Regions from separate parts of the Clostridium sp. HMP27 genome, predicted to be linked through region 1. Evidence: riboswitches for the same ligand, from Rfam matches in the RefSeq annotation. Region 1 holds a riboswitch; each other region holds the start of a gene.
The links. A riboswitch is a leader RNA that binds a small molecule or an ion and turns the genes downstream of it on or off. The one in region 1 is predicted to bind cobalamin.
Positions count from the first base shown of each region.

Region 2: it holds a riboswitch for cobalamin, as region 1 does, so the genes downstream of both, DP68_RS00940 (radical SAM protein) here and DP68_RS12035 (cobyric acid synthase) in region 1, are expected to answer to the same signal.
Region 3: it holds a riboswitch for cobalamin, as region 1 does, so the genes downstream of both, DP68_RS10875 (methyl-accepting chemotaxis protein) here and DP68_RS12035 (cobyric acid synthase) in region 1, are expected to answer to the same signal.
Region 4: it holds a riboswitch for cobalamin, as region 1 does, so the genes downstream of both, cobT (nicotinate-nucleotide--dimethylbenzimidazole phosphoribosyltransferase) here and DP68_RS12035 (cobyric acid synthase) in region 1, are expected to answer to the same signal.

Region 1 covers NZ_JMFY01000022.1:59,633-66,021, forward strand. Annotated here, with positions in the region: gene DP68_RS12025 (FAD:protein FMN transferase) at 1-873, shown strand, start outside; gene menA (1,4-dihydroxy-2-naphthoate polyprenyltransferase) at 890-1,843, shown strand; cobalamin riboswitch at 1,894-2,077, shown strand; gene DP68_RS12035 (cobyric acid synthase) at 2,333-3,805, shown strand; gene cbiB (adenosylcobinamide-phosphate synthase CbiB) at 3,816-4,766, shown strand; gene DP68_RS12045 (histidinol-phosphate transaminase) at 4,766-5,875, shown strand; gene DP68_RS12050 (energy-coupling factor ABC transporter permease) at 5,907-6,389, shown strand, end outside.
Region 2 covers NZ_JMFY01000001.1:200,470-206,858, forward strand. Annotated here, with positions in the region: gene DP68_RS00930 (YukJ family protein) at 1-192, shown strand, start outside; gene DP68_RS00935 (RNA ligase RtcB family protein) at 275-1,372, shown strand; cobalamin riboswitch at 1,492-1,664, shown strand; gene DP68_RS00940 (radical SAM protein) at 1,772-2,647, shown strand; gene DP68_RS00945 (diaminopimelate dehydrogenase) at 2,823-3,800, shown strand; gene DP68_RS00950 (TIGR04540 family protein) at 4,000-4,227, shown strand; gene DP68_RS00955 (GPR1/FUN34/YaaH family transporter) at 4,441-5,091, shown strand; gene DP68_RS00960 (methyl-accepting chemotaxis protein) at 5,184-6,164, opposite strand.
Region 3 covers NZ_JMFY01000018.1:359,174-365,083, forward strand. Annotated here, with positions in the region: partial or broken gene DP68_RS10875 (methyl-accepting chemotaxis protein) at 121-1,838, opposite strand; cobalamin riboswitch at 1,976-2,163, opposite strand; gene serC (3-phosphoserine/phosphohydroxythreonine transaminase) at 2,535-3,620, opposite strand; gene DP68_RS10885 (LURP-one-related family protein) at 3,705-4,199, opposite strand; gene DP68_RS10890 (3'-5' exonuclease) at 4,363-4,977, shown strand; gene DP68_RS10895 (GNAT family N-acetyltransferase) at 5,159-5,653, opposite strand; gene DP68_RS10900 (AAA family ATPase) at 5,672-5,910, opposite strand, start outside.
Region 4 covers NZ_JMFY01000011.1:48,081-54,469, forward strand. Annotated here, with positions in the region: gene DP68_RS05380 (ABC transporter ATP-binding protein) at 1-968, shown strand, start outside; gene DP68_RS05385 (oligopeptide/dipeptide ABC transporter ATP-binding protein) at 969-1,934, shown strand; gene DP68_RS05390 (small, acid-soluble spore protein, alpha/beta type) at 2,113-2,367, shown strand; gene DP68_RS05395 (class I SAM-dependent methyltransferase) at 2,437-3,174, shown strand; gene hslO (Hsp33 family molecular chaperone HslO) at 3,194-4,084, shown strand; cobalamin riboswitch at 4,228-4,403, shown strand; gene cobT (nicotinate-nucleotide--dimethylbenzimidazole phosphoribosyltransferase) at 4,712-5,788, shown strand; tRNA gene DP68_RS05410 (tRNA-Val) at 6,069-6,144, shown strand; tRNA gene DP68_RS05415 (tRNA-Asp) at 6,154-6,230, shown strand; tRNA gene DP68_RS05420 (tRNA-Thr) at 6,238-6,312, shown strand.

The DNA of each region.
Region 1 (6,389 bases):
ATAATTACTAAGGCATTTGACAGAATAAAAGAAATTGAGAATGAGGTAAGTATAAATAAACAAGGTACAGAACTTCAGAGGTTAAATAGTTTTGCTGGGAAATCTCCTTTAAAAGTCAAGGATGATACATATATAATAATAAAAAAGGGATTGGAATACTCCAAGTTATCACAGGGAAGCTTTGACATAACTATAGGGCCAATTGTAAAGCTTTGGAGTATTGGACTTCCAGAAGCCAAGGTGCCAACTGAATTAGAAATAAGTGATAAATTAAAACTTGTAGGGTATAAAGATGTTAAAATAAATGAAGATAAGTCTATCTTTTTAAAAAATCCAGGAATGAATATCGATTTAGGTGGCATTGCAAAGGGATATACTGCAGACGAAGTTGTAGATATACTTAAACAAAATGGAGTAAAGAGCGCGATTATAGATTTAGGGGGAAATGTATTTGCATTGGGCAGTAAGATTGACGGACAGCCATGGAAAATAGGTATTCAAAATCCATTTGAAGTAAGAGGGAAAATTATTGGTACCATTGATGTTAAAAATAAATCTATTGTCACATCGGGTATATACGAAAGATTTATAGAAAGAGATGGGAAAAGGTATCATCATATTTTAAGCCCATTTAATGGATATCCATATAATAATGAAATTGCAGGAGTAACTATAGTAAGCGATAAATCAATAGATGGAGATGCACTTTCTACCACAGTATTTTCAAAGGGGCTAAATGGTGGAATGAAGTTTGTTAATGAGACTAAAGGAATAGAAGCTATTTTTGTAACTAAAAACAAAGAAGTATATATAACTAATGGATTAAAGAATAATTTTAAACTTATAAATGAGGAGTTTAAGATGATGAACTAGCTAGGGGGAATGAAGAGTGACATTAAAAGGTTTCTTAGGATTTGTAGAGATTCAAACAAAGGCTGCAAGTGTAATACCATTTACATTAGGTACAATTTATTCTATATATAAATATGATAGTTTTAATTTGAAAAATTTTATAATTATGTTTATGTCATTAATAACCTTTGATATGGCTACCACTGCCATTAATAATTACTGTGACTATAAAAAAGCACATACAAATGAGGAATATGATTATAAAGCAAAAAATGCAATTGAAAAATACAATATAAAACAATCTACAGCAGTATCCATAATATTTACTTTATTAATAATTGCAACTGCAGCTGGAATAACATTAACCCTTAACACAAATGTTATTGTTTTACTTATAGGTATTGTTTCCTTTATAGCGGGCATTTTATATACATTTGGGCCTATTCCAATTTCCGGAATGCCTTTAGGAGAAGTTTTTTCAGGAATATTTATGGGATTTATAATTACATTTTTATCTATATATATTCATATATATAATGAGAATATTGTAACGATAATGTATCAAAATAGTATATTAAACATTAACATAAATATATTTGAAGTGGTTTATATATTTTTAGTTTGTATACCATCTATAAATGGAATTGCAAACATAATGCTTGCTAATAATATTTGTGATGTTGAAGAAGATATCATGAACAAAAGATTTACACTTCCATATTATATAGGGAAAAAATCTGCATTGAAATTATTCAAAGTTTTATATTATATCAGCTATTTAGATATAATAATATTAGTAATATTAAGTATTTTGCCAGTAACTTCTTTATTGACACTCTTTACTTTAATTCCAATAAATAAAAATATAAAATTATTTTATAACCAGCCAGTGAAAAGCAAGACATTTGTTTTAGCAGTTAAAAATTTTGTATTAATAAACTTAACTTATATTGCTTCAATATTAATAATGACTGTAGTTAATTATTTATAGCTTTATTATCTTGACATATAGTATATATAGTAGTAAGATTATATCGTCAATTGAATATTATGTATTCAGGTGCCTATTTAAAATTAGGTGAAAAGGGAATGCGGTTAAATTCCGCGGCAGCCCCCGCTACTGTAAGTGATGACGAGCCTTTCATATCCACTCTTTAATAAAGGGGAAGGGAAGGGTAAGAGTGATTCATAAGCCAGGAAACCTGCCTGTGTACTTTTAAGAGCTTTCGGCGGGAAAGATCACAAATATGTTTGATAAAATCCGGCTTTGCCCGGTTTTTTTATTTGTTGATAACAGCAGGCGAAAGTCTGCTGTTTTTCTTATTTATAAAACTCCTAGAAATTTAAAATAAATCTCCTATCAAACTATCAATGGTTAGCTTTGTCCATAAAACTAACCATTGATAATTAAAAATTAATGAAAATTAAATTAATAAATGAATTTAAAATAGATAATAGATAACTGAAGGGAAGTGTCTTTATGCCAAAGATAATGTTACAGGGGACAGGCTCCACTGTTGGAAAAAGTATACTAGTAACAGCATTATGCAGAATATTTAAACAAGATGGATATAGTGTATGTCCATACAAATCACAAAATATGGCGTTAAATTCATATATAACTCATGATGGTAAGGAAATGGGAAGAGCTCAGGTACTTCAGGCGTATGCAGCAGGATTGGAACCAGAAGTGTACATGAATCCTATACTTTTAAAACCATCTAGTGATAAAAAGTGTCAAATCGTATTCAATGGTAAGGTATATGGAAACAGCACTGCTATGGAATACCATAATATGAAACTTCAATTTGCAGAAAAGTTAAAGGAACAATTTGAAGAAATAGAAAAGAAATTTGAGATAATAGTAATTGAAGGCGCAGGAAGCCCAGCTGAAATAAATTTAAGAGAAAGAGACATAGTAAACATGGGTCTTGCAGAAATGGTAGATGCACCAGTGCTTCTGGTAGGCGATATAGATAAGGGTGGTGTATTTGCATCACTGGCAGGAACACTTCTTTTACTAAGTGATGATGAGAAGAATAGAGTGAAGGGAACAATAATAAATAAGTTCCGCGGAGATATAGATATATTAAAACCAGGAATTACAATGCTTGAAGATATAATACATAGACCTTGCATCGGAACTGTGCCATACTTTACATTAGATTTAGAGGATGAAGATGGCGCAACAACATTTAATAAGGAAAAAACTAATGACATAGATATAGCAATTATAAAACTTCCTCATATTTCAAACTTTACAGATTTTGATGCGTTAAAGCTTGAGGAAGATGTTTCAGTAAGATACATAACTTCAAAAGAAGAGTTTGGAAATCCAGACCTCTTAATAATTCCAGGAACAAAAAACACCATAGAAGATTTACTTAAATTAAGAGAAACTGGTCTTGAAGAAATTATAAAAAACTATTCTAAACAAGGAATGCTTATGGGTATTTGTGGAGGATATCAAATGCTTGGGAATATATTGGAAGATCCTTATGGAGTAGAATCTAATTGTGAAGAAACAAAGGGTATGGGACTTTTAGATGTAGACACAGTGTTTGAAAAGGAAAAGGTTACTACAAGAGTTAAGGCTAAAGGACATGAATGTGACATATATGGTTATGAAATTCACATGGGTATTTGTACTTATGGGGAAAATGCAAAACCAATGTTTAGTATATATGATTGCAATGGAGAAGCTCAAGAAAGATTAGATGGAGCAGTAAATAAAGAAAAAAATATATTTGGGACTTATATACATGGTGTATTCGATGGAGTTGAGTTTAGAGAAAAGCTTATAAATAAATTAAGAGCTAAAAAAGGAATAGAACTTAAAAAATCTAAGGACTATGAGAATATAAGAGAAAAGAACTTAGATATGCTGGCAGACATAGTAAGAAGAAGTCTTGACATGGATAAGATATATGAAATAATGGGACTTAAAAAATAGGAGTTTTTAAATGATACATTTAATAGATTTAACTTTGGCAGTAATAATTGATTGGATAATAGGAGACCCATATTGGTTTCCTCATCCGGTCATATACATAGGAAAGCTTATAAGGGCTTTAGAGAGCAAAGGAAGAAAAATATGCAAAACCAATAAAGCATTGAAGACATTTGGAGGAATTATCGTTTTAATTGTAGCTTGTATCAGTTTTATAATTCCATTTTTGATACTTTACATAGTTAGAGATAATTTTTGGGTTTATCACATTTTAAATATATTTATATTATGGACTACGATTGCTTGTAAATCCTTAGGTAATGAGGCGAAAAAGGTATATGATTCATTGAAGATGGGCGATATAAAGGATGCTAGACTAAAACTTTCCTACATAGTTGGCAGAGATACAAATGAGCTAAGTGAAGAAGAAATAATCAGAGCAGATGTGGAGACCGTAGCTGAAAATGCCTCTGATGGAATAATTGCTCCTCTTTTTTATGCAATGATAGGGGGAGCGCCATTAGCCATGATGTATAAGGGAATAAACACTATGGATTCAATGCTTGGATATATGAATGAAAGGTTTTTGCATATAGGATTTTTTCCAGCTAAGGTGGATGATTTATTTAATTTAATACCTGCAAGGATCTCAGGAATTTTAATGTGTCTTGCAGCTCCAATTGTTAATGGAAATATAATAAATAGCTTTAAAATAATGATTCGAGATAGAAAAAATCATAAAAGCCCAAATTGTGCCTATCCTGAAGCAGCTACAGCAGGAGCTTTAAGAATACAAATTGGGGGAATTAATAGGTATTTTGGAGAGATAGTATATAAGCCTACTATTGGAGATAAGATAGATGAGTTAAGTTATACTCATATATTTGGAAGCATAAAGCTTATGTATGCATCAGAAATTTTAATTATTATATTATATGCATTTATAATGCTTAATTTGAGGTGATGGAATTGCAACATGGTGGAGATATATATACAGAGGGACTTCTTAAAGGAAGAGAGCTTATAGATTTTAGCTCTAATATAAATCCTTTAGGAATACCAGAAAGTTTTATAACCCGTATTGATGAAGCGGCAAAAAATTTAAATAGATATCCAGATGCTAAATATAGAGAGCTTAGATATAACTTAAAGGAATATATAAATAAAAGTCCTATTCTCTTTAATGATAAAAAAGAGCAGGATTTTGTAAAAGAAGAGTACATAGTAGTTGGAAATGGAGCAGCGGAAGTAATTGACTTAGTAATAAGCCAATTTAAGAGCATTTTAATTATGGCTCCATCCTTTGGGGAATACGAAGAAGATGCCCTAAAATGGGGACTTAATATAAGATATTCTAAGCTTACAGAAGATATGGAATACAATTATGAAGATATAATGATAAAACTTTCTAGTGTAGATGCTTTAATAATAGGTAATCCGAATAATCCTAACGGTTCCATAATAAATAGAGAAAAGTTTAAAGCTATACTTGAGTTTTGCGAGGAAAATAATAAAAAGGTAGTAGTAGATGAAGCTTTTATAGAATTTGTAGGAGATATAAATCAAAGCTTTGTAGATGAAATTAAAAATTATAAATGTCTATTTATAGTAAGAGCTTTAACTAAGTTTTATGCAATGCCGGGAATAAGATTTGGTTTTGGATTATGCAGTGATATGGAATTTATAGAAAAAATAAAAGGAAGACAAAACCCATGGAATATAAATTCCTTTGCAGAAGTAGCTGCAAAGTATGTACTTAAGGATAAAGAGTATATACAAATGTCCCTAAATTGGATAAGAGAAGAAAGAGATTACTTGACTAACGAACTAAATGCTATTACTTTTATACAAAAGGTTTATAAAACTCATGGTAATTTTATATTATGTAAGCTAAAAGGTTTAAGTTGCCATAGGTTCTATGACGTGTGCCTACAAAAGGATATAGTTATAAGAAAATGTGATAATTATAAGGGACTTGGGAAGGAATATGTAAGATTTGCAATAAAAGATAGAAGTACCAATTATATTCTCATAGAAGCTATTAAAAATTTAAATATAGATGAGGTGTGTTAAAATGAAATTTCTCAAAAATAACTTTAAAACTATGCTATTTTTAGCGCTTGGCATAATAGTTACAATTGCTCCAAATGCATATGCTATGCACATAGCAGAAGGATTTTTGCCTCCAGCTTGGGCAGGGATTTATTTCGTACTTTCAATACCTTTTATAGTTATTGGACTTAAACACATAAGAAAGCAAACTGAAAAGAATGGAGATTTAAAAATGCTTTTAGGGCTTGTTGCAGCCTATGCCTTTATACTTTCAGCTATGAAAATTCCATCCGTTACAGGAAGCTGCTCTCATCCAACAGGAACAGGTCTTTCAGCTATAATATTTGGACCATTTATATCATCAGTGGTAGGACTTGTAGTACTTGTTTTTCAAGCACTTTTCCTAGCCCATGGAGGGATTACTACTTTAGGCGCTAATACATTTTCAATGGGAATTGTGGGACCGATAGTTGCTTATCTTTTATATACTGTATTAAAAAATAAAAATAAGAAAGTAGCAGTTTTTACGGCAGCA
Region 2 (6,389 bases), on a different contig from region 1:
CATTTCACTCCAAGTGATGGTATACATTCTATTCATATGAATCAAGAAATAAATCAATTTCAAGAGGATCCTGATAATAGTTGGCAGGATGGAGGCTTATTAATAAATTTTGTTTCAGAAGATAAGTGGAATGCCATTTTTTTAGCTTTTCAAGCTTATCATAATGGAAGTGAAGAGATTAATAATGCGTAATATGGCATAAATAAGAATTAAAAATAGCCTAAGATGAGAAAATAAAACATAAAATAAATACATTATAATTAAAGGAGTATTTATGGATAATATAGTTAAAGTAATAAAAAGTGAAAAGTCGTGGATGGAAAGTAACGCTATTGATCAACTTAAGAAAGTAGCAGAGCTTGATGGAGTAGTAAAAGCTGTTGGACTACCTGATCTTCATATTGGTAAGACTCCAGTGGGAGCTAGTTTTGTCACGAAGGAAGTAATTTATCCTCATTTAATTGGTAATGATATTGGATGCGGTATGGCTTTGTTTTCAACAAATATAAACAAGGGCAAGTTTAAATTTGATAAAGTTAGAGGAAAACTTGAGAGATTAAATGGACTTGAAAGTATAGATATATCCCATTTAACTGAAGAGATTCATTTGCCTATGAAGGAGGCTCTTGGAACTATTGGATCTGGAAATCATTTTGCAGAGTTTCAGCAAATTGATAAAGTGTATGATCAAGACTTATTAGATGAGTTAGATATAAATAAAGGATACATATATCTTTTAGTTCATAGTGGATCAAGAGGTTATGGGGAGTATATATTAAGGAAATATATTGGGGAGTATTCTTGTCAAGAGGGACTTAGAGAAAATAGTGAAGGTTATATTGAATACTTTAAGGAGCATAATAGTGCAGTAGAGTTTGGGGCGCTTAATAGAGAATTAATTGCATATAGGCTTTTAAGTACAATTGGTGCAAAGGATGGGCATAAGCTTTTAGATAGTACCCATAATTCAATAGCTATTAAGGAACTTAATGGAGAAAAACTTTATGTTCATAGAAAAGGTGCAGCGCCTGCAGATGTAGGGTGTGTTGTAATTGCAGGTACTAGAGGCTCTAATTCGTATATTGTTAAGCCACAAGCTAACTCTTTGGAATATGCTTTTTCAGTTGCGCATGGAGCCGGAAGGCGTTGGAATAGACTTTCCTGCAAAGAAAGGCTTGAACATGTATATCCTAATAAGTCTGTGAGAGAAAAACTTTTAGGAAGCAATTTAATATATAGCGATAGAAGTATTATATACGAGGAAGCTCCAGAGGCATATAAAAGTATTGAGAAAGTTATAGAAGATATGTTAAATGAAGACATGATAAAAGTTGTTGCAAGTCTAAAGCCTCTCATAACTTATAAAGCTTAACAAGGCCTGACTGCTTGATAAATAGTATATTTAATTTTATCAATTTATATTGCAAGTTGCAAAGTTAAGAACTATAAGCTATAATGTTTTATGTAATTAATGTATGATATGAAATAACAATATAAAACATGTAAAAAGGTGCCCGAAAGGGAGAATAGGGAATGAGGTATAAGCCTCAGCGGTCCCACCACTGTAAACGGTAGAACTTTTATAATCCACTGGATTACACCGGGAAGGAAAAAGTATCGTTAGTCCGTAAGCCAGGAGACCTGCCTTTTTCATTATTGCATCTTAGATTTAAGAGGCTATATTAAGAATGATGGCAAAATTCTTGAATACAAATATTTGTATTCAAGAATTTTTTTCTTTTTGTTTAAAAAATTTAATGAGGTGATGGATATGAAGGTTATTAAAAAGCTTGTAAGTTGTGACAATTCTATAAAATATTTATTAAGAATGAAAGACGGTAATACTATTGAAACTTTATATATGTATGATAAGGAATTAAAACTTACTTATCATAGTACAGTATGTGTCTCTTCTCAAGTGGGTTGTACCCAGGGGTGTTTTTTCTGCGCAACAGGAAAACAAGGCTTGGTAAGAAATCTTACCTCGCTTGAAATAACTGAACAGGTAGGTGTTTGTGTTGATTACTGCAAAGAAGCGAAGTTACTGCCAATAGATGCGGTTGTTTTTGCAGGAATGGGTGAACCTTTTATGAATTATGAAAATGTTAGAGATGCCATAATTAGCATATATAACAAATATAAAATAAGCAGTTTTGAAATTGCAACAGTAGGTTTAGCACCGAGAATCCGAAGATTGATAAATGATTTTAAAGATAGTGATGTTAAGATTAGACTTAACTTATCATTACATGCATCGTCAAATGATACACGTAAAAATATAATGCCAGTTACCTTAAAATATGACATAAATTCTATAATTGAAGCAGCAGTTGAATATGCAGAAACATTCAACATAAAGACCAGAATAAGATATATGATATTTAAAGGTATAAATGATACTGACGAGGATGTAAAAAGATTAGAGGGGCTGCTAGCAGATAAGCCATTAAAACTTATAATTTCAGCGTATAATGATAATAATATAGAAGGACTGATTGCGCCACAAGAAAGTGATGTAACAAACTTTTATAATAAACTAAAAAACAAAATAGATTGCGAGATATTCCACAATTTTGGGAAGGACATTAAGGGAGGATGTGGACAGCTTAGACAAGAAAAGATGATAGAAGATGAGGAAGTAGTATAGTTTAACGTTTAAACAGAATTTATTAAAAAGTTATCATAAGAAAATTTTAAATTAAAGATATAGTAAAACAAAAATAATTGTGATAAAATTACCACAAGATAAAGTGTTAAAGCTTTATTAAATTTTAAGTAGACACATAAAGGAGGGGCGACTGGCTTTGCACGCCAGGTATAATATGAATAATAAGATTAGAATAGGTATTGTAGGTTATGGAAACCTTGGAAAAGGTGTAGAATTATCTTTAAAACAAAACTCAGATTTTGAATTAGAGGCTATTTTCACAAGAAGAAATCCTGACAAATTGCAGTCAAATTCAAAAATGGTACATATTTCAGAAATGGAAAATTATAAGGACAAAATTGATGTTATGATTCTTTGTGGAGGATCTGCAACAGATTTACCAGAGCAGGCTCCAGAGATTGCAGCAACATTTAATACCGTAGATAGCTTTGATACTCATGCTAGAATACCAGAATATTTTAATAGGCTAGATGAAGTAACAAAAAGAGCTGGTACTATTGGACTTATATCCGTTGGCTGGGATCCAGGAGTATTTTCACTAAGCCGACTTTTAGGTCAATCAATACTTCCAGTTGGAAAAGACTATACTTTCTGGGGCAAGGGAGTAAGTCAAGGTCATTCAGATGCAATAAGAAGAGTAGCTGGTGTTAAGGATGGTATTCAATATACTATACCTGTTGAATCTGCTATTGAAAGAGTTCGTACAGGAGAAAATCCTGAATTTTCAACAAGAGAAAAACATGAAAGAGTTTGTTATGTAGTGCCTGAGGAAGGTGCCGATTTGGAGCAAATAAAAAATGAAATTAAAAACATGCCAAATTATTTCTCAGATTATAATACTACAGTGAATTTTATAACTGAAGAAGATTTAAAGGAGAATCATAGCGGGATACCTCACGGTGGATTTGTTATTCGTACAGGTGTAACCGGAGAGAATACTAAGCAGAGAATGGAACTTAGTTTAGATCTTGGAAGTAATCCACAGTTTACTTCTAGTGTGCTAGTAGCTTATGCAAGAGCAGCTTATAGAATGTCCAAAGAAGGTCAATCAGGAGCGCGTACAGTATTAGATATTCCATTTTCATATTTATCACCAAAATCAGGGGAACAATTAAGAAAAGAATTGTTATAGGATAGATTGAAGATAAGTACAATATATAAGTTAAAAGAACACCAATACTAGTATTGGTGTTCTTTGTGAATTTGTAGGATTTAATTAAATAATTTTTTAAAATAAGTTTTTGGGCTTATATGAGTAAATTTTCAGTATTCAAATATTAAAATAATGTTATAATATTTAAAAAAACATATAAAATTAAAGGAGTTTAACTATGAGACTAACTTATAAAAACCCAAGGGAATTAGCAACATGTATAAAGGATTTGGTAGATTCATACTTAGAAGGATTAATTGAGCATGATCCATTTGAAGAAAAGTTAATAAAGCTTATTAACGCTAATAAAGATAGAATTTATAAGGATGATGTAATGTCTGTAAAGATATCTAGCGTTTTAGGAAATTCAAGGATAGATATAATTAATAAAATAATAAATAAGTAAAATAAAAGCCTGGTTTGAGTAGCCAGGCTTTTTATTAAATGTTTTTTGTAAGACTTAACTAGCTTCCAATCAGCATTTATTTTATACAATAGGATACCAATATTTATAGGGTACTTAATATATTGTTAATAAAACCTTTGACAAGCTTAGTAAAATCTGATATTTTATATTAGGAATTTATTAATTTTTTGTAAACATATTAGGAGGAACTAAATGAATACTCAAACACAAAATGTAAAGATTGTAAACGCAGATCCGTCAGCGTTGGGATTATTTGGACTTGCTATGGTAACAATTGTAGCTTCTTCTCAAAAGCTGGGGTTAACAGAGGGTGTATCTTATGCTTTGCCATGGGCTATTTTTCTAGGAGGATTTGCACAGTTATTTGCATGTTTTAATGATTCAAAGAGACAAAATGTTTTTGGAACAACAGCCTTTGGGGCATATGGATTTTTCTGGCTTGCAGTTGGCGCTTCATGGATGATAAATGCCGGGGTATTTGGGCAAACTTTAAAGGCGGGTGTAGATCCAAAACAGATTGGCTTTGCCTATTTGGGATATCTAATATTTACTATCTTTATGACAATTGGAGCAATGGAAACACATAAGGTATTATTTACCGTATTCTTTTTGATTGACTTCTTATTTTTAGGATTAACGCTTTCCTCTTTTGGCATAGCTCATGAATTTACTCATATGTTAGCAGCATATTCAGAGCTGCTTATTGCATTGGTATCTTTTTACGGCTCAGCAGCAGCAGTTTTAAACCCTCACTTTGGCAGGGAGTTTTTACCTGTAGGGAAGCCTTTTGGAGTGTTTAAAAAGTTGAGTGTTAAGGAAGCGGAAATGAAGAAAGCTTCATAGGAAAAAATAACGTTAATAAATAATTAAAAACCACGTTGAAGTTATATACGACGTGGTTTTTAAAATATATAGAAAAAGACATAATTTTATTTTTATTCTTTGATGTTAATTTTATTTTCTTGAATAAGCTTTTGACTATAAGAGTCGAGCTTAACCCCTGTTTTATGAAGTTGATTATCAACTACGCTGGCTTGGGCTATGTGGTCAATTATTGAGTTGGTGGTAGTCTTTAGGATGTTATCAACGTTAAGTATTTCCTTAGTCATAGTTTCAATATGCTCTTTTTGAGTAGATACAATATTCATAACTTGTAGTACTTCTTCTTCAACTTGAGCTATAGTAGACAAGCTTTTTTCTACTTTTTCTATAGCATCACTTGAAGCTTTAACTCCCTTTGAAATAACTGAGTTAGATTTATCAGAATTAATTAATACTTTTTTTGTTTCATTTTGAATTCCATGTATTAAGTTAGATATATCCTTTGTGCTTTTTCTAGTTATCTCAGCTAATTTCTTTACTTCACCAGCGACCACGGCAAATCCCTTACCTTGTTCACCGGCTCTAGCAGCTTCTATTGATGCATTTAGTGCTAAAAGGTTAGTTTGACTTGCAATACTTGTTATTAATTGAACAACTTCATTGACTTTATTAAAGCTTTCGGCTAACTCGTTAATGCTACGAGTATTGTTAGCATTTTCGCTTTCTAGGGATTTAATTATAGAATCCATTTCTTCAATGGCCATTTTTCCTTCGTTTGATTTCTGAACTGTATCTTCTGTAATTTTTATAAGCTTATTACTTTCTGTAAATAGATTATCTGTAGAGTCATTTGTAAGGTCAGTTAAATTTGAAATTTTACTCATATGTACTTTTATATTATCTGTAAGTTCAGTTAAGGCGTTATGTTGATTATTAACTATTTCATGCTTATCTACAGTTGTTTTTAATAAATCATTTATTGATTCTATAAATTCAATAGTTTCAGTACGAAATTGAGCATCTTTTTCCCTTATCTCATTTAACTCAGTAGAAGAGATTAGCTCATCATTGGTTGATTTGTTTTTTCTAATCATTTTTATCCCCCTTAGTTTTAGATGTTATTTATAATGAATTGGTTATTTAGTACCTATAAAGGTAACTTCTAACTTATATTTTATAGTTAATATTAATGATAAGCAATGTATTTCTGATTAGTATAAAACAAAAAAAATAATAATGATAATGTATACATTAAATAAGACTTCATAATATGCTTAAAGAATTTAAGATGATAACCGAATAATAAAACATAATATATA
Region 3 (5,910 bases), on a different contig from region 1:
TTAAATTAATTTAACACATAAATTTATAATATGTCAAGTGTTTTTTACTTTATATCTTATTTAATCCAATATTCTCATCGACTTTATTTGTAACTCTTACAATATATAACTTCAAGTTGCCTAAATCTTAAACTTTTGAACTATTTCATTTAATCTTTGAGCAAGTTCTGCTTGACTTTGTGCTGTTATTGCTACTTGATCTATAGCTTTTGTATTTTCATCCATACTTATCTTTATCGTTTCTGCTTCTGAACTTGATTTTTGTGAGGCATGTGCCATATTCAATACTGCTTCACTGACTTGCTCTACTGTGGCGGTAATTTCTTCTGCCATAGCTGCAATTTCTTCAGACATTTTGCTTACAAAATCCGAGTCGTTATAATATTGATCACCAGTTTGTCCATAGGCATAAATTGCTCCTGAACCTGTTTATTAATAAATTCTAATATATCGCTGCCTGTATCAATACTACTTTTAAATGCCTGCTGAACTTTAGAAATAGTATCTTGAATATTTATTACCGCTTGTGCTGATTGCTCTGCAAGTTTTCTTACCTCTTCTGCCACTACTGCAAAACCTCTTCCTTGCTCTCCAGCTCTTGCTGCTTCTATAGCGGCATTTAACGCAAGAAGATTAGTTTGTCCTGCTATACTTCCTATAGTATCTGCCATAACTTTTATGCTATCTACTACCTTTCCGTCTTCTATAGCCTTCAGCATATTCTTTTGTTTTTCAATATATATCCTTCGAGTTTCCTCTATAGCTTGCTGACTTTTATTTTTAACTTCTTTAGCTCTTTCTTTAAAGTTATTTGCATTACTGCTCCCTTCCATAGCTTTAGAAGAAAGTACATTAATACTTGAATCTACTTCTTGTGCAGATGCACTTATTTGCTGTGATGTAGCACTAGACTCTTGCATAACTGCAGCAATGCTATCTACTGCTTCATCAATAGTTTCTGCCTTTGTTGCTAATTCTTCAACAGTAGCCGAAAGTTCTTCAGAAGAGGCACTTATATCCTGTGAATTTTCCATAATTACTTTTACTAAGTTACTTACATTTTCCTGTGCTGTATTTAAAGCTACACCTGTTTGTCCGAACTCATCCTTCCTTGTAATATCAATTGGCTCTGTTAAATCATAGTTTGATAATCTTTGTGCCAAATTCTTTATCTTATTCAATGGATTCATTATATTTTTTACTATTACATATGCAATAAAAATTATTATTAAAAATGCTATTAGTGTATAAATTAAAGTGGTATTTCTAACTTTGTTAAATTGAGCTATGTTATCTATGTTATCCTGCTTTGCTAAACTTTCATTTATTTCAACGCACTTTTTTATCTTTTCAAACATACTATCTGTTATTGGTGATACAGCTGAATTATATAATTTAACTGCTTCATCATAATTATTAGCTTGGGCAAGTTCTATAACTTTACCTCTTGCTTCTCTATATTTTTCTAAATCATTTTTATAGTCAGCATAATTTCTTTCTTCTTCCTCTGATATTTCAGGTAAAGCTTGATATTCTTGTTCTAATAGTATATCTTTATTTGTTAAATCATCTATAGTTTTTATTTGTTCATTTAATTTTGACCTATCCCTCTCATAAACAATTCTAAGAATATTAGCTCTAATCTCATTTAAATTCCCCTTTGTTTCCTCCAAATTTTTGATAGATATTAAGTTATTGCTATACATGTTATTTGCGCTTTTACTTATTTTTGCAGAACTAAATACTCCTTGCGCACCAATTAAAAGTATGAAAATACATATTATTGTAAATACCATATTAAGTTTTTTCTTTACACCTAAATTATTAAAAAATTTCATTTTATTGCTCCCCTTTTTTGAAAATCTTAACTCTAAAAATCCCATGACAAATAACCCTTTAACCTAATGGTTAAATGGCTATTTATTGAAAATCTACATGAATCATTTCAATCCCCTCCCTCTATTTCTCGTAGAGTTTTTGGCAGCTTAAAATAGGCAGGTATTCTGACTTGAGCGTCAACGCTTTTTCACCCTTCCCAGAGCTATCCAGTGGCAATTGAAAAAACTATTCTCTTACAGCGGCGAGACCATGTGGGATTTTCACCCAGATTCTCTTATACTCAATAAATTACTTATCTATTGAACCTATTTTAAAATTATTCAATTAATTATTTAAAACTGTCATCCTTAAACATTAGGATTAATACATAATTTATTATCTATCAAACTAATGCTTTATTTACAAATAACATTTATTAGTACTTTATAACATATTTTCTCATTTCTCTATAAGTTTAACCTCATTTCTGCAATATTTCAACATTTTTCCCATAATATTTTTAACAACTCCTACATTTTATCACAAATATGCTTAAATTATATAAGCTTATTTATATACAATAATGGCGTAAAACAAATAATAACTTTATCTAAAAAAGCTAGTCGTTATATAACGACTAGCTTTTAACTTCTAAATATTGCTTTGTATTATGAAAGTACAAATTTTAATTTTTCAATTTATAACTTACATATAACTTATTTCTTATTCTCTTCTTCAAATTTTTTCATAAATTGAACTAAAGCTTTTACACCTTCTATTGGCATAGCATTATATATACTTGCTCTCATTCCTCCGACAGTTCTATGTCCTTTTAAGTTTTCAAATCCAGCTGCTTTAGCTTCCTTTACAAACTTAGCATCCAATTCATCCGATCCAGTTATAAAAGGTACATTCATTAATGAACGATCCTTCTTTACAACTGTTCCTTTAAACATGCTGCTTGAATCAAGATATTCATAAAGTATTGCAGCCTTTTCTTCATTAATTTTCTTCATTGCTTCTAGTCCACCCTTATTTTCAAGCCATTTAAACACTTTCCCACATATATATATTCCATATGCTGGTGGAGTATTATATAATGAATTATTATCTACATGAGTCTTGTATTTCAACATAGTTGGAGTTCCCGGTAGTACATCCTCAGTAATTAAATCCTCGCGAATTATTACTATAACAACGCCTGCAGGACCTATGTTCTTTTGAGCTCCTGCAAATATAAGACCATATTTAGTTACATCTATTGGTTCAGATAAAATATCTGAGGACATATCCGCAACTAGTATCTTATCTCCTGTATCTGGCAATTGATTATATTTAGTTCCATAAATTGTATTGTTATGACATATATACACATAATCTGAATCATCAGAAATCTTTAACTCTTTTAAATCAGGTATGTATGAGTAATTCTTATCTTCTGAAGAAGCTATAAGATTAACTTTTCCATATATTTTTGCTTCTAACATCGCCCTTTTTGCCCATTGACCTGTATTAATGTAGTCTGCAACCTTATTTTTCATCAAATTCATTGGAATCATTGCAAATTGCTGATGTCCTCCACCTTGAAGAAATAACACTTTATAATTATCAGGTATGTTCATTAGATCTCTTAAACACTTTTCAGCATCTCCAATAATCTTTTCAAAAGCCTTAGAACGATGACTCATCTCCATAACTGACATACCAGTGCCATTATAATCTAACATTTCCTCTGCTGCTTCTTTAAGTACCTTCTCTGGTAATACAGCCGGACCTGCAGAAAAATTATATACTCTTGACATAAAAAGCCCCCCTTTTGTTTTGATAACCTTGATTTATATATTATAGTATAAAATTCATATTATGTACTACTGTAAATATTTAAATTAATTAGAATTGTTACTATTACTTTTATCATGAACAACCTGGTCAATTACAATAACCAACGTCAATAGGAATGGATGATTTTCTTCATCAATAATGTTTACTCCGTAGGTATCTGCAAAAGTAAACCACTTTTTATTAACAGTTGCAACTATTCTTTTGTTTTTTATTACTTGAAAGCTATAGGAAAAAATATCTCCATTCACTTCATATTCTCCAAACTTACTTTCTATAGAAAACTTTGGTTTAAAAAAGGTAAGCTCCTTTTTCACCTTCGCTACTTGTATATTACTTTGAAAAATATGATATTCCGGTAACAGCTTAAATAGATTTTGTTCAATATAAAATAACTGATTGCCATCTAGATCTTCTATAGCTAATTTATCTCCAATTGAAAAGAATTTTCCTTTTACAACAAACCAAGGTCTGTCACTTTCATCCTTGATTATAAAATTATCTGCAAAACTAAAAACTTTCTGCCGAATCTTATATTTCATTTAATCTCCCCCTATTCTAGCCCATTAATTATTTTAAATATTATATCATATATGTAGATTTTTAGCCTTATATGATTACACCCACGAAGATTCTATACTCTTGTCACTTCCTCTACACTTTACTATAATATATAATGAAACAACTCTAGGAGGATTTTCAAATATGAAAATGATATTTTTCGATACAGAAACAACAGGTTTAAGACCAGGCAGCATATGTCAGCTCAGCTATATTTTCGTTGACACCAGTTTAAAACCAACCAAAACTATTGGTAAAAATATTTTCTTCACCGTGGAGTATGTAGAGCCAAGTGCAGAAAAAGTTCATGGTTTTAGCATTGAAAAGTTATACGAATTAAGTAATGGTAGATATTTTGAGGATTGTCTTGAAGAATTTCTAGTAGACTTTCAAACTGCGGATGTTATCATAGGTCATAATGTTAATTTTGATATAAATTTTTTGACTTCTGAATTAGAAGGATGTGGAGAAGACTTTAATTATAAACATATATTTTGCACTATGAATTATTACAAAAATATATGTAATTTTAAAAATAATCATGACGCTATTAAAGCACCTAAACTTGAAGAAGCTTTAAGGTTTCTTAATATAGAAAATTCTCATATAGATACCTTAAGCAAAAAACTTTTTAACGAAACAGGAAGCTTTCACGATGCTAGATTTGATACCACAGCTACATATTTGCTAGTTACAGAAGGAATAAAAAAAGGATATATCCCACCAAAATATTTTACTAATATGGTTAATGGTATTTAAAATATTCCTCTCTGCCATTAGTCTAAAAAGGTATGGGACAGGCTCTATTACGATGCTTGCCTCATACCTTTATATAAGCTTGTCATGTTGGTGGCACTCAAGATATAGCACATAAAAAAGCACCCTACATCATTGGAAGATGTTTTCTATGGTTGAGGTTATTTTATTATTAAATACACTATCATATAGTTTTACTAAGTATTTCTCCCGGCAGCCCATCAATTTCACATATTTTTTCTGAAATAAAACCATTACTTAACAATATCTTTTTTGATGCTATATTATTAGGATCTATTATTGCTGTAATTCGATGTAATACTTTTAATTCTTTGGCCTTATTTAGCTGCATTTTTGCAATTTCACTTCCATATCCCTTTCTCCAAAATTCAGGAAGTAATAAATATCCAAGTTCTGCTTCACTTAAGTCATCTTCATTTATCTTCAACATTGATAAACCTATAAAGTTATTTGTGGTTGTTTCAAAAACCTTAAAGCTTCCAAAAGCTTTATGTCTTTTATTCCTCTCTAATAATAGTTTAAAGTTACTTCTTGCTTCATCCAATGGAATTGCTCTTTCTGTAACCATTGCCATTACTTTTTCATTAGAAACTAAAATAAAATAATGTTTAAAATCTTCGTCTGATAGGAATTTTTCTACATAAATTCTATTCATCATTTCACCACTCCTAGCTCATTACATAATACGCGCCTCGGATTCTGCACGTTTTATAATCTCTTCTACAGTTTCTTCAGGAGTCATATTGGATGAATCTAGCCAAAGTCCTACTTTTGGATTTTCATTTATCAGTACTTCATGAAGAGGTTTAACATCCCAGGTTGTATATCCTGTTTTATTACGCCTTCTTTCTCTTTCTATCACTGAACCAATATTTGGATTTAGTGTAATATAGTATACTGGCTTCGATTTAAATG
Region 4 (6,389 bases), on a different contig from region 1:
CAGGTGAAGTGCAATCCGTTAGAGGAGTATCTTTTCATGTAGATAAGGGGGAGACCTTAGCTATAGTTGGAGAATCTGGTTGTGGTAAGTCAGTAACTTCTAAATCCATAATGAGATTAATACCTACTCCTCCAGGAGATATAAAAGAAGGTTCACAAATACTATTTGATGGAAAAGATGTTTTAAAGATGTCAGATAAAGAACTTAGGGATTTAAGAGGAGAAGATATAAGTATGATTTTCCAGGATGCTATGACATCCTTGAATCCTACAATGAAAATAGGAGATCAAATAGCTGAAAACTTAATTATTCATCGAGGAATGAATAAGAAAGAAGCATTAGATGAAGCTGTAAAAATGCTTAAATTAGTTAATATACCAAATGCAGATAAAAGAGTAAGTCAATATCCACATGAATTTTCAGGTGGTATGAGACAAAGAGCAATGATTGCCATGGCACTTGCTTGTAATCCAAAAGTTCTAATAGCTGATGAACCTACTACTGCGCTAGATGTTACAATTCAGGCTCAGATAATGGATCTTATAAGAGAACTTCAGGATAAGCTTGGTACAGCAGTTATACTTATAACTCATGACTTAGGGGTAGTTGCTGGTGTAGCAACTAAAATTCAGGTTATGTATGCAGGTATGATAATTGAAAGAGGTACTAGAGAAGAATTATTTTATAACTCAAAGCATCCGTATACTTGGGCGCTTTTACAATCAGTACCAAGACTTGATACAAAACATAAAAATGAATTATATTCAATACCAGGAACTCCTCCAGACTTATTAAAGCCTCCAGTAGGCTGTCCGTTTGCTTCAAGATGTGCTTACTGTATGGAAATTTGTAATGAAGAAATGCCTGAGGTAACAAAACTTTCAGAAACTCATGAAGTACAATGTTGGTTACAGCATCCTCTTGCACCAAAGGTTGAGACTCCAAAATTTGAAGGAGGTGCAATATAGGTGGAAAAAGAAGTTTTAATTCAGGTTAAGAATCTTAAGAAATATTTTAAAGTTGGAAAAAATGCTACTTTAAAGGCTGTAGATGATGTAAGTTTTAATATAAAAAAGGGAGAAACCTTAGGACTAGTTGGAGAATCAGGTTGTGGTAAAACAACTTGTGGAAGAACAGTACTTGGACTATATGGAGCTACAGGTGGAGAAGTTTTATTTGAAGGCACTGATATACACAAGCTAAAGGGTAAAGCGAAAAAGGAATATACTAAAAATGCACAAATAATCTTCCAGGATCCTTATGCATCGCTAGATCCAAGAATGACAGTAGGAGATATCATTGCTGAAGGAATAGACATACATGGCATTCATAAGGGAAAAGAAAGAACTAATAGAATATATGAGCTTTTACAGCTAGTAGGTTTAAATAAGGAACATGCATCAAGATTTCCTCATGAGTTTTCAGGAGGGCAAAGACAGAGAATAGGTATAGCAAGAGCATTGGCTGTTGAACCAAAGTTTATTGTGTGTGATGAGCCAATTTCAGCACTTGACGTTTCTATTCAAGCTCAGGTTGTAAATTTACTTATAAAATTACAAAATGAACTTGGACTTACTTACTTATTTATTGCTCATGATCTTTCAATGGTAAAGCATATATCTGACAGGGTTGGAGTTATGTACCTTGGAACTATGGTAGAGCTTGCTTCAAGTGAACACTTATATGCAAAGCCATTACATCCATATACTCAAGCACTTTTATCTGCTATTCCAATTCCTGATCCAGAAGTTGAACAAAGCAGAAGCAGAATAATGCTTGAAGGAGATGTTCCAAGTCCTATAAATCCAAAGCCAGGATGCAGATTTGCACCAAGATGTAAATATGCAAAGCCTGTATGTAGTGAAGTTTCACCTGTATTTAAAGAGGTTGAAAAAGATCACTTTGTAGCATGTCATTTATTTGAAGATAAATAGTATTTAATAATGCCCTAAAATCAGTGTAATGGCTGGTTTTGGGGTTTTATTTTGGGTTTTAAGCTTAATTATTTTCTTAAATAGAGATTAGATTTTGATTTGAAAAATTGAATAAATATGTCCCCATCTGTAAAAACTATTAAATAACGTAATTAATTTTTTTACGGAGGGGATTATTATGGGAAAAACACCACTTAAAAAGGTTATTAAGGCTAAATTAAAATCAAATAGAGAACTTACTGAAGCAGAAAAGCTTAGAGAACAAATTAAATATGAAATTGCTGATGAATTGGGTTTGATAGATAAGGTAGAGAAATATGGATGGAGCAGCTTAACTTCAGAGGAAACAGGAAGAATAGGTGGAATAATGACTAGAAGAAAAAAACAAATGAATATTCCTAAAAATATTGACTTGCAAAAAAATAATTTATAATATAAATTTATTAATGAAACATCTCAATTTTGAGATGTGCTGATTTATATTGGATAAAGGGGAACGGTTATGGAGTGTTACAAAGAATTTGCCCATATTTATGACAATCTTATCAAAGGTGATGTGGATTATTTTAAATGGGCAAATATTATATTGGATTTATGTAATGAGTTTAATGTGCCCAAAAGGGAGTATTTAGACTTGGCTTGTGGAACTGGAAATTTAACAGAACATATAGCCAAAGGTTTCTTAAATACTTGGGCAGTGGATTTATCAGATGATATGCTTACTGAAGCTGAAAATAAGCTTAGAAATAAAGGTATAAAGGGAAAGTTTGTATGTCAGGATATAAGTGAATTGGAACTAAATAAGCAATTTGATCTTATAACATGCTGCTTAGATTCTACTAACTATTTAACAGAAAATGAAGATATATTAAATTATTTTAAGGGTGTACATAAGCATTTAAAGGATGAAGGTATTTTTATATTCGATATAAATTCATATTATAAGCTTTCTAATATATTAGGAAATAATATATTTACTTATGATGAAGAAAACGTGTATTATACTTGGGAAAATGTCTTTGAAGATAATATAGTGGACATGTACTTGACTTTCTTTTTGAAAGAAGGAGAGCTTTATAGAAGATTTGATGAACATCATACAGAAAGAGCATACACTGAGAAGGAGCTAGAAGAACTTATTGTTAAAGCTGGGTTTAAAATAGCAAAGGTACTAGATAATTATGAGCATGAGGATATATCTTCTACAAGTGAAAGAATAGTGTATGTGCTCACAAAATAGGAAATCAGGAGGAAATAAAATGAGTGATAAATTAGTTAGAGCAATTGCAAGTAATGGTGACATAAGAATTATTGCAGCTATTACAACAGAACTTGTGAATGAAGGAGTAAAAATTCATGAATGTGCTCCTACAGCAGCTGCTGCACTAGGAAGAATGCTTACTGCAGGAACATTAATGGGTGCAATGTTAAAATCAGAGAAGGATTCTTTAACTATTCAAATATCTGGAGGCGGGGAGGCAAAGGGTGTTCTTGTTACTGCTTATTCTGATGCAAGCGTAAAAGGATATATAGGGAACCCTAAGGTTGATTTACCTGCAAATAGCAAAGGAAAACTTGATGTTGGAGGAGCTATAGGCATAAATGGTAAGGTTACCGTTATAAAGGATATGGGACTTAGAGAGCCTTATGTTGGACAGATACCTATTTATTCAGGAGAAGTAGGGGATGATCTTGCGTATTATTTTACAGTTTCCGAGCAGACTCCTTCTGCTGTTGGACTTGGAGTTCTTGTAGATACTGATTTAAGTATTAAAGCGGCAGGTGGATTTATTATTCAAATGATGCCAGGAGCAAATGAATTAGCCGCTGATTTAGTCACTTATAGGCTTCAGGATATGAAATCTGTAACTGATTATATAGTACAAGGAATGAGTATTGAAGAAATACTTCAGTTTATATTTGAAGATATGGATTTAAAAATATTAGATAATATGACTCCAAAATATCAGTGTGATTGTACAAGAGACAAGGTAGAAAGAGTATTTATGAGCATAGGAGAAAAAGACCTTACTGAATTATATAATGAAAATAAAACTGAGGAATTAAAGTGTCACTTTTGCAATACAAGCTATAAATTTACTAATGAACAAATAGGAGAAATTTTAAAAAAATCAGGAAGCAAGAATTAAGCATGAATTAATAACCATTAAAATACATTGTAATTAACGAAGGGTTGTACTATAATTTTATCATGAAGTATCCTGATAACTTGAGATGAGCTGATTTATAATGAAATTATAAATTTCTATAAATCATGCATAGTTAGTAAAAATTTAATATGATTATTTTAGGTGCTGATATAGTTTAAAAGAGAAAGTGGTGAGAAGCCACTGCAGCCCCCGCTACTGTAAGAGTTGACAAATCCCATTTATCCACTAGATATTTCTAGGAAGGAGGGAGGAGGAAGAAACTTAAGCCAGGAGAACTGCCTGAAATACATTGCTACAATGCTTCGGAGGGAAGATATAAGCTTACTTTGTATATGTATTCCCTTGCTTTTGCAAGGGATTTTATTTTTTAATGATATAACATATTTAAGTTATTTAAACCATTATATTAATAAGTATTACATATTTAAAATAAGAATCTCCCTGTTGATTTGGGATGATTCTTATTTGTTTTTATCCAGTATATGCCACCTGAATCTATGAATCACTTGATATTAAAAATGCAGTAAGAGTTAAGATCTTGAAAATAAGTGCTATTAGTATTATAAAAAGTAAATTATTATTTTTAAATTTTAGGAGGAATGGGAAATGGAATTATTAAAAGAAACATTGCAAAGTATTGCACCAGCTAATGATGAGGCGATAAAAGATGCTTGGAAGAGAATGGACAGCCTTAGTAAACCTATAGGAAGTTTAGGAGAATTAGAAAAAATGGCTATAAAGATATCTGGTATTACTGGGAAAGTAAAGAATAAAATAAATAAAAAAATAACTATAGTTATGAGTGCTGATAATGGAGTGTTAGTAGAAGGAGTTAGTGCATGCCCTCAGGAGCTTACAGCTATTATTACAGATAATTATACTAAAGGTGTTACAGGTATAGGTGTCTTATCTAATTATGCTAAAGCAGATGTATGCGTAGTAGATATAGGTGTGAATGCAAACTTTAATAACCCTAAGATAATAAATAAAAAAATAGCTTATGGAACTAAAAACATGGCAAAAGAAGCGGCTATGTCAAGAGAAGAAGCTATAAGAGCCATTGAAGTAGGAATAGAAATGGTAGATAAATATGTAAGTGAGGGATATGATTTATTTGGTACTGGAGAGGCAGGAATGGGTAATACTGCCACTAGTGCGGCAGTTATAAGCGTACTATCTGGAATAGATTCTGATTTAATAGTAGGTAAAGGTGCTGGGCTTACAGAGGAACAATTTGTGAACAAAAAAAATGTAATAAAAAGGGCTATTGAATTAAATAATCCTGATAAAAGTGATGCTATAGATGTTTTATCAAAAGTAGGTGGTTTTGATATAGCAGGATTATGTGGATGCTTTCTAGGTGCAGCCAAAAATAGAGTACCCATTGTAATAGATGGGGTTATATCTTCAGCAGCTGCATTGTGTGCTTATAAGTTAAATCCCAATGTAAAAGATTTTATGTTTCCGTCTCATATCCCAGTAGAACCAGGTGCAACTTGTGTAATGAATGAAATAGGTCTTAAGGCAAATTTAGGTTTAGATATGAGGTTAGGAGAAGGTTCAGGATGTCCTATAGAGTTTTTAGTAATAGAATCTGCTTTATGTATAATGAATGATATGCATACGCTAGAAGAGGCAAGTATACATAACACTGAATTTTTTGTAGATATTAGAGAAGATTAAATTACGACGTTTTCTAATACTGAACCTCACGTATGAGATTTACATTTAGGAAAACGATTTGATACACAAAGAAGCTCTAATGCTTGTTCAATGTTTTCTACAATGTAAATCTCATACTTATATTCAATATTAAAAGTATCTTCATGCATACTGCTGAAGGAAGAAATTTCGCTTTGGCGAAAGTTTCTATAAAAATATAAAAAAGTTTAATTTTTTTATTGACAAAAGTCATATCAGCTTATATAATAATAATTGTCTTAAACGACACGCAAGTATTTATGGGAGCATAGCTCAGCTGGGAGAGCATCTGCCTTACAAGCAGAGGGTCACAGGTTCGATCCCTGTTGTTCCCACCATGATACTGCGGCCCAGTGGCTCAGTTGGTTAGAGTGCCGGCCTGTCACGCCGGAGGTCGAGGGTTCGAGTCCCTTCTGGGTCGCCATAATTATGCTGGCATGGCTCAACGGTAGAGCAGCTGACTTGTAATCAGCAGGTTGGGGGTTCGATTCCTATTGCAAGCTCCATGAATTTACTAAAATAAGGCCCCTTGGTCAAGCGGATAAGACACCACCATTTCACGGTGGTAAAACGAGTTCGAGTC